Linked DNA regions of Metabacillus sp. B2-18. The protein of the gene in region 1 binds, or shares a complex with, the protein of each later gene. Links are inferred from orthologs where the notes say so. Each region holds a gene or a part of one and is shown on either strand. Other genes may lie near its edges. The genes, in order: LPC09_RS10295 and LPC09_RS09025.

What was found.
Region 2: the proteins of LPC09_RS10295 (region 1) and LPC09_RS09025 are in contact, whole or in part, in a crystal structure (PDB 6PRK), measured with the Bacillus subtilis proteins. The link is inferred for Metabacillus sp. B2-18 from one-to-one orthologs.

Annotation. Positions count from the first base shown.
Region 1 is NZ_CP088245.1:2,052,958-2,061,920, forward strand. Bases 6,200-8,959 are described here. They hold LPC09_RS10295 (regulatory iron-sulfur-containing complex subunit RicA), read left to right. Parts: upstream 6,200-7,240; coding sequence 7,241-7,678; downstream 7,679-8,959. Other genes in these bases: miaB (tRNA (N6-isopentenyl adenosine(37)-C2)-methylthiotransferase MiaB), read left to right, coding at 6,200-7,239; LPC09_RS10300 (outer spore coat protein CotE), read left to right, coding at 8,239-8,781. Outside these bases: LPC09_RS10260 (spore germination protein), read right to left, coding at 1-863; LPC09_RS10265 (hypothetical protein), read right to left, coding at 899-1,141; LPC09_RS10270 (endospore germination permease), read right to left, coding at 1,138-2,223; more of miaB, read left to right, coding at 5,713-6,199. UniProt on the Bacillus subtilis protein: May work together with YlbF to regulate community development.
Region 2 is NZ_CP088245.1:1,794,881-1,798,950, forward strand. Bases 308-3,236 are described here. They hold LPC09_RS09025 (YlbF/YmcA family competence regulator), read left to right. Parts: upstream 308-1,514; coding sequence 1,515-1,958; downstream 1,959-3,236. Other genes in these bases: LPC09_RS09010 (YlbD family protein), read left to right, coding at 308-586; LPC09_RS09015 (YlbE-like family protein), read left to right, coding at 620-859; LPC09_RS09020 (hypothetical protein), read left to right, coding at 1,002-1,430; LPC09_RS09030 (YlbG family protein), read left to right, coding at 2,303-2,575; LPC09_RS09035 (DUF7147 family protein), read right to left, coding at 2,683-3,072. Outside these bases: more of LPC09_RS09010, read left to right, coding at 185-307; 16S rRNA (guanine(966)-N(2))-methyltransferase RsmD, read left to right, coding at 3,656-4,070. UniProt on the Bacillus subtilis protein: Regulates sporulation prior to stage II. Positively controls the competence regulator ComK at a post-transcriptional level. May modulate the translation, stability or activity of ComS. May work together with YmcA to regulate community development.

The DNA.
Region 1 (8,963 bases):
GAGAGAGTTTGTCCAAGAGGGGAAGGTAATCTTTGACCAGCTTCACGGAACATTTCAAACAGGAATAAAACGATCATAAGTTCTAATGGTGCAGGAAATGGCAACCCCGATCTTGCAACAGTTACAGTCGCAAGAAGAGGAAATGGAATTTGATCTTGATGGTATGCAAGTAGTGCCATCCAAAACCCGGGTAAGTAGACAGCTAAAAGAAATCCCACCCATCTATAAAATCGAGCTAATGAAATGGGTAAATAATTAAAATGTGAATCCTCTGCTGCTTTAATCAAAAAAGTAATGGTTACAGGAGCAATAATGACTAATGGTGAGCCATCTACTACTATGATTATTCTACCTTGTAATAAACATTCAACTGCAAAGTCAGGTCTGGATGTATCAGCAGAAAGTGGGAAAATAGAAAGTGATTGTTTGGACACCATCTCCTGCAATTGAGTTGAACTAATAATTCCATCAATCTCAACATTAGATAATCGTTCCCGAATAGTATCTAGCATCTCCGTATTAACCACATCTTCTAGATATAATAATCCCACCTTAGTTTGAGTTCTTGTTCCTATCGTATAAGTTTGATAAGATAGCGTTGGCGACCTTAGTCTTTTTCGAATTAGTGCAATATTTGTTGAGATATCCTCTGTGAAATTATCTCTTGGGCCACGAACAGATACCTCGTAATTGGATTGTTCAGTTGAACGGTTTGGTTTATTGGATGCACTAACAGAAAAAAAAGCGCTAAATTCCGGAAAATAAATGACTAAATTACCATCGAAGATCTCTAAAGAGATGGAATTTAACCCTGTTTCCACCTTTAAAGGTGTCCATTCCAGGTCATCTTGATTCCATTCCACGCAATCTTTGAATATTTTATAGTAATTTTTTGTTGTCATTTTTTTAGTTGTGGAATAATGATTTGATTTATTTGTTTTTTATCAACCAAATTCTCACAATAGATAAATATGGTATCTATTTCTTGTTGTTCATCAGTAAATTTATGTAGTACAACTTTAACATCCTCACTTTTTTGATAAGTTGAACGAATTTTCTCTTCATTTACTTCATCAGTATTCTGAAAGGTAGTATGATAAGAGTTCAGTTCCTTTTGTTTTTTATATTTATTAAATTTCAAGAATTATCTCCCCTTTTCTCTTTTAAAAAGGCTAATAACCCAATGCTTAAAGAAAAGATAATTAAAAATAGAAGCGATAAATAAAAATATATATTTTGCAAAAAGCGAACAAATTGCATATCACTAATAGGTAGAAGAACCATCAACAATGTAATTAGTGAGCTAAACCCTATTAATAAATGTCTATTCTTATCGTTCTCAAATGGAAATAGCTGTCCAATTATAAACAAACCTAAACTTATTCTTATAAATCCACCTGACAGCCATTGATAAATAGAAAAAAAATCTACATGTTCAATATATTTACCAATTTTTAATAATCGCCATTCCTCGTATGCCGGATACCTCTGATTAGCAGCCTCTTCTGGACCAAAAATAGCAATTGAACCTAACAAGGGACCTAGGGTTAACCCTATTAAGATAATTCCGAGAAAAAGTAAACTTCGAACCTTAATGTTGGGTTTTAATTTGTGTTGTAAGAAAAGTATAAGTGAAACTTCCATTAGAGAACCTGAACTATAGATTACGCCTTTCAAAACAGGATTCAAACCATGTTCTAATATAGGGAATATTTGAGCGTAATCCTTATGAGGAATATTTAGGCTCATGACAAAAAAACCTAAAGCAATAACAAAAACAAGTAAAAAACCTGAAATAATAGATAGGGTAGCAAAGCTAGATGTCGCAGCAAAAAAACAAATGATTAGAAAAACTATGGCTAAGATGAAAACTGGACTTTGAGGGAAATAGGAAGTAACTGTCCAAACAATCATATCCTTTAAGGTAACTCCAATTAATAAAAGGATAAAAACATAGGCAACCGAAGAAAGACCCCAAGCAACACCTTTACCAACTCGGTCCTTCATCCAAGTAAATAAATGGGAGTAATTTGTTTTTTTAATAATTACTTGTAGAAAAACAAGCCACCCCAAAAATAAAACTCCTGAAATTAGTACAGATATCCAAGAATCCCTCTTTGCTGTGCTTAGTAACATGGGTATCACCATTACATGGTTCATTAATCCTATACTCATCATAGAGAGAACAAATATAGTAGAAAAACTTGCTTTATTTTGATCCATTTTCAACACTCTTACCCCATTATTGTTTTAACTATCCATCTCGTTTTTCCTTTTTGCTACCATATTTTATATAATTACCTAATATTTGATTTATATCCAGAAAACCAACTAAATAAAGCGTTGTGAAACAGCCACAGAAAATAATAGTAACCTTTAAAAATTCAAAGTATAACCAAAATCAAATTACTAGGTAAGAACAACCGCGTTCTTAACTACTTACGTAAACATACCCCAACATTGTTAGATGCCTTAGAAATCACTTCTATATAAAATCAGGAGAGTCATTGCTTCACGCTATTGTGACCATTAAAGAGATGAACAAAAAATAATAAACGAAGAATTCCAGAAGGCGCACCTTTGAACTTTCTCTCAAATCGCTGGCAAAAGCACGTTTATGATGATGGGAATATAAATCGCCAATTATGCGTTGTCTGTTCTTACCGAGTTAAGAAATCTTGTACGATCAGGTAACGTTTTTCTCCCGCACATATCACCATTAGGATCGGAACGTACTTTCTAGGAGAATATTTATTTATACCTAGATTTTGAACTCCATCCCTACGTCCACTTAGGATATAAAAAATGCCTTAGCCTATAATATCAGCATTTTGTCGGCTGTACCTCTTTATTGGGTAACGAAAAAAAGGCCGAATTTCTCAGTTTAGGGAATGGGAAATCAGGATTTTTATATTGGAAATTCCTTATCGTTGTGAATCCCCTTATACTGATGCTACCCCATCTAGAAGAATGGCATTCCAGACCTTTAAGCCCCTGTTATGCATTTTTGTTCGTAGACTGCATGTTCACTACTGTACGAAATCAGTATGAGACGAAGAAATATGCAGTATATACGATTCTAGGTTATACGATGGACGGAAAGAAAGAAATCCTTGGTATATGGTTGAATGAAACAGAAAGTAAACATAAATGGATGCAAATCTTTGATGAGATCAAATCACGTGGTGTAGAGGATGTGTTTTTCTTATCAATGGATGGAGTAAGTGGACTAGAAGAAGGTGCTCGTGCCATTTTTCCTGACCTGATTGTGCAGCGTTGTATGGTCCATTTGATTCGAAATTCCATTAAATATATTCCTACTAAAGAGTATAAAGCCTTTACAGCTTCTTTAAAAAAGGTGTATGGAGCACCTAGTCTGAAAGCTTGTCATAGCGCCTTCGATGCCTTTCAAAAACAGTGGACTTCTTATCCAGGTGCTGTGGATGTATGGGTTCGCAACTTCAACCATGTGGAGCAACTTTTTGACTACGGGAGTGCCATTCGCAAAGTAATGTACACCACAAATGCCGTAGAGAGCATTCATTCTAGCTTTCGAAAGGTGACGAAAAAAGGAGCATTTCCAAATGAAAATGCCCTGTTCAAAGTCCTATATTTACGTATTCAAGAATTAGAAAAGAAATGGAGTGTTGGGTTTATTCAAAACTGGTCCATGGTAATAAATCAACTTTTACTCCACGAAAACCTCAAAGACCGAGTCCTAAAGTATATGGAGTAAATTAGGACTTACACACTTTATTTGACAGCCCCTGACATTTATACTTTCTGCTCTATTCATCTAACTCGCACTTTCTAATAGACCTAAATCAAATAAGTCAGTTCCCTTTTACTACTCTCATTTGTTATTTTTCAATTCTGCTTTTTAACATCAAAAGACAATGAATATAAATTATTTATCCCACTATGATGTGCTTTTTATTAAACAATTAGAATTTACTTCCACCAATGTTTCGAAGGCCCATTACTTTTAACTGTAAAATTTATTTAATCTTAATTCATTAACTTTTCTATCTGACTTATAAGAAGGTCTTTAAATTGTATGAGTATTTTGTGTATGCATTATTATTCCACATCCTTTATTTATCCAATAAAAATACATCTTCTCCCTATTTTAATAATTTCATATCAACATACCATTCCTCATTCTGTACCCTTAACTGCTAAACTAATCCCCCCTTTAAAACAATCTTTATAAAGAAATAAACATGTATAGATGCTTATTTACTAAATGTAATATAATAAATTTATTCCTATTAGTTCTTAGCTTTAAACCTAACTTCATTAAGTCCACTTTCATTAAGTCCCCTTTTTTGTAGATACCGAAGTGATTCAACGTATGTAACAGAGGGAGAAGCAGAACAATTTCCAGAGATTCTACAGAAGCTAAGAGGATTTGATCAATATAAAGAACTCTTTCCTTTGCCAGTTTCATCAATCTTAAAAAACCCTCGATATGTGAATGAAAAAAAGGTAACAGATCACTATGCAATAATTCCAACAGAGCAAGTTAGGGATCCTAAAAAGCTCTCTTCTGATGAGGAAAAAATTTATGACATGATTGTTAGAAGGCTAATCGCTGCCCATTATGAAAAGGCAATTTTTGATTATTCTACATTAACAACCCTTGTTGATGGACGTGCAGAATTTATAACAAAAGGGAAGCAGCAAATTCAAGAAGGCTGGCGTAAAGTCATCTATCAAAATGACAAGGATAAGGATGAGATTTTACCAAATCTTGAAAAGGGTGATTCCGGGCGTGTTGATATGGTGGAAACAAAGGAAGGAAAAACCCAGCCACCAAAACGATATACAGAAGGACAATTAATTACCTTAATGAAAACTGCTGGTAAGTATCTTGATAATGATGAATTGGAAAAAGTACTAAGTAAGGTAGAAGGCTTAGGAACTGAAGCAACCAGAGCTGGTATTATCACAATGCTAAAAGATCGTAAATATATTGAAATTAAAAGAAATCAAGTATTTGCAACAGATAAAGCAAAAGTTCTTATTGAAGCAGTAGGAGATCATATTTTGGCTTCACCTGAAATGACAGCAAAATGGGAACAACGCTTATCGGAAATTGGAGAAGGTCAGGCGTCAGCATCAGTTTTTATGGAGCAGACAAAAAGGTTGTCAACTAAAATAGTATCGGATGCTATAGAAGTCTCCACAAGTTGGAGTTTTGAAGGTTTAAAAGTAGAATCAATTCAGAGAACATCTTCAAAATATTCTTTAGGAAAGAAAATAGGGAAATGTAAATTTTGTGATGGAGATGTAGTTGACAAAGGAGAGTTCTACGGATGTTCAAACTATAAAACAAATCAATGCAAATTTACGATTTCGAAAAAGATACTTGGTAAAAAAATCTCACAAACAAATGCTCAAAAATTGTTAAGTGAAGGTCAGTCTAATGTTATTAAAGGGTTTAAAAAGGGTGATAAAACCTTTGATGCAAGGCTTGAATGGAAAGACAATAAAGTACAATTCTTTTTTGAAGAAACGAATGAAAAAAAATAGATTCGCATTTTTCCGCAAAAACATGTACAATTCTTTACAGTATGGTTAAAAGATTGTGTTCTATTGCTATTATCGATATACTATTAAGTTGTATGTTTCTATATATTTTATATTACAGAATTAAGAATTGCCTTTTTAAAGATTAGGATAAGCGCAGTTTGAAAGGAGAATTGCATAATGAATGAACAACAGCGTAAGGAAAGCACTCAAGTAAACCCTTCGGACAAAAAATCCGAAAAGGACTACAGCCAGTATTTCCAAGCCGTATATATGCCACCTTCTTTAAAAGATGCGAAGAAGCGTGGAAAAGAAGATGTAAAATATGATGGATTCTCAATTCCTGAAGAATTTAAAGGAATGGGACAAGGTCGTAAGTTTTACATTCGCACATATGGCTGTCAAATGAATGAGCATGACACAGAGGTAATGGCGGGAATCTTCATGGCATTGGGCTATGAGCCAACAGACGGTGTTGAAGATGCAAACGTGATTCTTCTAAACACATGTGCTATTCGTGAAAATGCAGAAAACAAAGTGTTTGGTGAATTAGGGCACTTAAAAACATTAAAAAAAGAAAGACCAGATCTTTTATTAGGTGTTTGCGGCTGTATGTCACAGGAAGAATCTGTTGTGAACCGTATTCTTAAGGTGCATCCTTTTGTTGATATGATTTTCGGTACACATAACATCCATCGTTTACCACAAATTTTGAATGAAGCTTATCTTTCAAAAGAAATGGTTGTTGAAGTATGGTCAAAAGAGGGAGATGTTATTGAAAATCTTCCAAAAGTTCGTAAAGGAAACATTAAAGCGTGGGTTAATATTATGTATGGCTGTGACAAGTTCTGTACTTATTGTATTGTTCCTTATACACGTGGTAAAGAACGCAGCCGTCGTCCTGAAGAAATTATCCAGGAAGTACGCCATTTAGCTGCACAAGGCTATAAAGAAATTACACTTCTTGGTCAAAACGTTAATGCGTACGGTAAGGATTTCGAGGATATAGAATATGGATTAGGCGATTTAATGGATGAAATTCATAAGATTGACATTCCTCGTATTCGCTTTACTACTAGTCACCCTCGTGACTTTGATGATCATTTAATTGAAGTGTTAGCTAAAGGCGGTAACCTTCTGGATCATATTCATTTACCGGTTCAATCAGGTAGCTCTGAAATATTAAAAATTATGGCACGTAAATATACACGTGAGAGCTATTTAGAGCTAGTTCGTAAAATTAAGGAAGCAATGCCTAATGCTTCTTTAACAACTGATATTATTGTTGGTTTCCCAAATGAAACTGAGGAACAATTTGAAGAAACACTTTCACTTTATCGTGAAGTCGAATTTGATAGTGCTTATACATTCATTTACTCTCCACGTGAAGGTACACCTGCAGCTAAAATGAAGGATAATGTACCAATGGAGGTTAAGAAAGAACGTCTTCAACGTTTAAATGCAGTTGTAAATGAAACCTCTGCAAAAAAATTAAAGGAATATGAAGGTCAGATTGTGAACGTTCTAGTAGAAGGTGAGAGCAAAAACAATCCAGATGTTCTTGCAGGCTACACAGAAAAAAGTAAGCTTGTGAACTTTAGAGCACCAAAATCGGCAATTGGTAAAATTGTTAAAGTTAAGATAATAAAAGCTAAAACATGGACGCTAGATGGAGAAATGGTAGAAGAAGCGGTTGAGGTGAAATAAAATGACAAAAATATATACAAAAGACGATATTGTAGTAAAAGCTCGTGAACTTGCACAAATGATTTCAGAATCAAAGGAAGTGGATTTCTTTAAACGTGCGGAAGCTCAGCTTAATGAAAATCAAAAAGTTCGTGAGATGATTGCAAGTATTAAAAGCTTACAAAAACAAGCAGTTAATTTTCAACACTATGGTAAACATGAAGCATTAAAGCAAGTAGAAGAGAAAATTGACAAAATTCAAGGTGAACTTGATGAAATTCCAATTATCCAGGAATTTAAAGATTCACAAATTGAAGTAAACGACTTACTTCAACTAGTTTCTCATACAATTTCTAATAAAGTAACAAATGAAATCATTACTTCAACTGGTGGTGACCTTTTAGCAGGTGAAACTGGTTCGAAAGTAAGAAGCTCTAAAGGCGGCAGCAGCTGTTCATAATTTAAACTTTGGCAATCGGTTGAAAGAACCGATTGCCTTTTTATGTGTCTTTCCTTTGCGATGAAATCACTCCAATTTTTATAATAAGAGGTTTGATAGATAGCTCTTAAATAAGTGAGGAAAAAATAAATTTGGGTTCTTACAAGCTTCGCAATGGCTATAACAGCAATTGATATTGCAAGTTATATAAGAATTTGTATAAAAATTTCATTGAAGAAGTGCATATCTTCCTCCGGTTTAACATAGATTTTTTTGAACACTCAACTAAATAATGACTTTTTTACTTTTCACGTTAAACACGGAAAAATAACATAGTTGAGAGTGAAGTTATACATTTGTTTTACATGATAAAGGCGCTGGAAAGAAATTTAAGCAAATTTTTTTACTTACACATGCACCTTTTTACTTTTTTAGGCACATATTCTGTCAACCTAGCATACAATGTACTATACGTTACATGTATTGGCGTAACATGTCATAAATTCATTTAATTAATTAGCACATATGTTACTAGCCTAGCATAGGATTAAATGAAGATTCATTGAGGAGGGTATGCTCGAATGTCTGAATACAGAGAGATTATTACAAAAGCAGTTGTTGCAAAAGGACGTAAATTTTCACAATGTACACATACGATTTCACCATCGCAAAAACCTGCGAGCATTTTAGGTGGTTGGATTATTAACCATAACTATGATGCGCATAAGAAAGGTAAAACAGTTGAAGTTGAAGGTACTTATGATATTAATGTTTGGTATTCTTACAACGAAAACACAAAAACTGAAGTTGTTACAGAACGTGTAGATTATGTAGATGTGATTAAGCTTAGATATAAAGATGATAACTTTATTGATGATGAACATGAAGTAATTTGTAAGGCACTTCAACAACCAAACTGTTTAGAAGTTACAATTTCACCAAACGGAAATAAAATTATTGTTCAAGCGGAACGCGAACATCTTGCAGAGGTTATTGGTGAAACTAAAGTTTGTGTACACGTTAATCCAGAAGGCTGCGATGATGATGATTGTTGGGAAGAAGAATTAGAAGATGAGTTTGAAGACTTGAATCCTGAGTTTTTAGTTGGAGATGTAGAAGAGTAACTAGGGGGAAGCAACCTCCTAGTTTTTTTGTTTTCTCTTGAGCTATTAAAATTAGAACAATAAAGATCATAATATACTAATGGTTGTTACGAAAATTTCCAACGTGCTACTTTCACTAGAAAATGTCGATTTATGTTATAATGGAGGATATTGAAAAAGGCTTATTTCACCATAGATATAGA
Region 2 (4,070 bases), 260 kb from region 1 along the record:
TTTTCATAAATCTTTTGACACTACCTTTTAGATAGTGATATTTTACCAAAAATTTGTTACATTTAGTTATTTTTCTAATAATAAATAGATTTACTTTGTTTTATTTTTTTCTAAATATGGGCGAACAGTCTAATGGTTTCTTAAATAAGATATTATAGGCAAATGTATCAATGAGGTGAGAATAATGACATCTAAAAAAACGCATCCATCTGTACAACAATTTAAGGAATTTGTTAAAAAACATCCCAAACTTGTTCAAGAAGTCCGTAAGGGTAATAAAGAGTGGCAGGAAGTGTTTGAAGATTGGTATTTACTTGGAGAAAATGATATTGTTTGGAAACAGTATAAAGGAGATCAGACAGAGGATTCTTCTGAAAAGGAAACAAAAAGTAAATCTGATTTTATGACACAAATATTTTCAGCTGTTAAGCAAATGGATATGGATACTGTAAACCATCATATTAACAACATGAGTAGTACTATTTCTACCATTCAAGGTCTTTTCGATCAGTTTGGTGGTTCAAAAGGCTCTAATCAAAAGTCTGCAACAGCAAGTCAGCATCCCTTTTCATTCAGAAAGGATTAGTGACCAAATCGTGACTCCGAATGGAGGAGAATGATGAGAAAAGAAGTTCAAGATTATATATTTGCAAATGATGAACGAAAGAAATTTGTACGTGAACAACCATATTGGTATAGGAAACTGTCAAGAAACCCTAATGATATAAACGATATGGAAATTAGTATGATGAACTATTATCAAAAGACAATTCCTCATAAAGTACAGCAGTTTTCAAACTCGATACAAATGGCGTCGATGATGGTAGCAATGTTTCAATCTATGAGACAGCAGGATTAGAATGGTGATTAACACTTACAGGCAAGGTGATTAGTTATAATTGCCTGCCTGTTTTTTTTATCTCCTTACATAAAGAGACATCTGAAAAGTATTCATGAATTTCTACGCCTCTGTAAACACTAAGAAAAAGGAGGCAGATAGGATGAAGCGATTTTTTTGTACGGTTTTTTTATTAGGTATTGTCACTGGATGTGTTGAAGATAAACCAAGACCAGAAGGAAACTTAGAGGTTGTACCTCTTCAAGTGGTGAACCATTCATTTGAGGCAATGGAAGTGATAAATCAACAGCGTAAAATGAATATATCTGTTAAACATCATATAAGAGATCAAGATGTTTATGTAGAATGTTATATACCTTCATTTACCTTTAAAGAAAAAGGAGGAAAAAAGGTAGATGGTGAGGGTCATTTACAGTTATCTGTTGATGGCAAGGTTGTTGATCATATTCAAACGGCTGCTTTTGTTATAAAAGGATTAGAAAAAGGAACCCACACATTTGAAATAGAGGTTGTTCATAATGATTCTACTAGCTATGAACTAAAAAAATCATGGAATGCTACCATTCAATAAATAAAAGGATTATCATGTTAATATTTTAAATTTCTCATTTGACGATATTCATGATAGAATGATTATCGGAGGTGCATATACTCTATGTTTGCTACACTTGAGAGCACATTATTAGTAGATCAAGCTGAAGAACTTGCTAACTTGGTACTTCAATCAGAGACTGTTGAGGAGTATCGTCGTAGTTTCAATATATTAAAAAAAGATCAAGAAGCTCAACAACTAATTCAGGAATTTACTAAGATTAAGGACCTGTACGAAGATGTTCAACGTTTTGGTAAATATCATCCTGATTATCGTAAAATTACAAAAGATTTGCGTGATATTAAGCGTGAGGTAGATTTGAACGAAAGTATATCTAATTTTAAGAAGGCTGAGAATGAAGTACAATCTCTTCTTGATGAAATTAGTGTGCAAATCGGTCAAGCTGTTTCCATCCATGTTAAAGTTCCTACAGGTAACCCATTTTTTGAATCTAGTTGTGGCGGGGGATGCGGATCTGGTGGAAGTTGTGGGTGTAAGGTATCCTAAAACGAGTATTACTGCTCGTTTTCTTTTTTTGCTAAAATGTACAGATGATTAAAATAATACAGATTTAACTGACATTTTTTAAAAATTAGCTTATACGAGTTAATTTCATAATAATAACTCTTAAATCAAAAAACGAACATTTTTCTTCATCCGGAACTTGTTAATAAACAATACACGGATAAAAATACTAATAAAGGTGAAATTCATACGTTTTTTGGTAACAAATGATACATTATGAAATTGATTCATACAAATATTGTTTATAAAATGAAAATTTGCTAGACTTTTTATTGGAAATAATGATGTTACTAATGTTGTTTAGATAACCTGAGGGAGACAAGAGTATGTTTGAAAAGCGTCAAGGGATAGTTGTTTGGCTCCATACATTAAAACAATTAAAAATGCTTAGAAAATTTGGGAATGTTCATTATGTTTCAAAAAAATTAAAATACGTTGTCCTGTATTGTAATATGGATGTAACAGAGCAAACGATTCAAAAGCTCTCTTCCTACTCCTATGTTAAACATGTTGAGCCCTCTTACAAACCCTTTCTAAAGCTGGAATTTGAATCAAAAATTGATAAAGCAAAAGAATATGATTACAAAATTGGCTTGTAGTTATTAAACTGCATCCAAAAAAGGCTGACAATAGTGTCAGCCTTTTTCCATTTGTTGAAAGTAAGGTCGTAAGATCGTAGTGACCAGTTTTAAGGGTGAATGATATGCTATTGAAGAGGAGGGATAAGATGGTTTAGTCTTAAAATCCCAATCAGATATTGGTAGTAAAGATCAGTTTCATTAAACATACTTGATGGTTTAACATCAAACGAAATAATATTCTTCTGCAATGTTTTAGCCAATTCATTAAATAAATCATATCGTTTGTTTTCTAATTGGTTCGGATTAGGTATCCCTTCCCTACATATATATAAGGCTTGGAAATTCCCCGGATCAGTAGGCTTCATAATTACCACAACGGAAGTAACATCTTTGTCATTCAATTTTGTATGTAAAGCTAGTAAATGAGTTACTCGATGTTTATTAGCCATTGCTGTTTCAATTAACTCATAAATATCAGAATAACCCTCACCTAATTCAATAAAACGCTGTATCATAAAAACTTCCCCCTGAAAAAAATTTAACAATATTTCATTTAACCGATCCAACTATAACATGTAAATAGTAAAAAGAGAAGTTGGATAGTAGCTTATATGTTTTCTTGAAAAACATGGATTTTCAGCTAGTACTAATCCTAAATCCTTAGTCCAGTCTATAAATTCCTATTAAAAAAACCCTACAGAAATTAATCTGTAGGGTCCTTCAATACCTTTTATACTAAAGGCTGAAGGCAAAGGGAGAGGAGAAACCGGAGGAAGAACTTATGGGGAAACGTAAGTCTTCTCCGCGGTTGGCAACAACATCAACGAATCGATGTTGTTACTAATCATTATCACCAAATGGTTAATCAGTATACATCATTATGTAATTTTTTCTTAACTTTTTATCCAACTGCAATTCAAAAAGAGAGAACTTGAGGATAAGAGTATAGGAAACAATATTAATTGAAGAAAATATTACTAATAAGTTTAGATATTGTAACAAACTGAAGGCCTATGGTAGGATTAAGTGAAAACTTTAAAAAATCATGTTTTTATCTTTATTTATATCATGTAAAATTAAAAAGTAGTGGTGAACGTAATGAGAGTAGTATCTGGAAACTATAAAGGGAGACAGCTTAAAGCTGTACCTGGAACAACAACAAGACCAACAACTGATAAAGTTAAGGAAGCTATTTTTAATATGGTTGGTCCATATTTTGATGGGGGCTTAGCGTTAGATTTATTTGCCGGTAGTGGAGGGTTAGGAATTGAAGCACTTAGTCGGGGAATTGAACGCTGTATCTTTGTTGATCGTGAGCCAAAAGCGATACAAACAATACATAAAAATTTAGAGATTTGTCAAGCTACCGAATTTGAGGTATATCGTAATGATGCAGAAAGAGCATTAAAGGCTATAATAAAAAGGGAGTTACGTTTTCAATTAATCTTGTTAGATCCACCGTATAAGCAACAAAAATTGAAAGCGCTTTTAAAAATGATAAGTGAAAATGGTT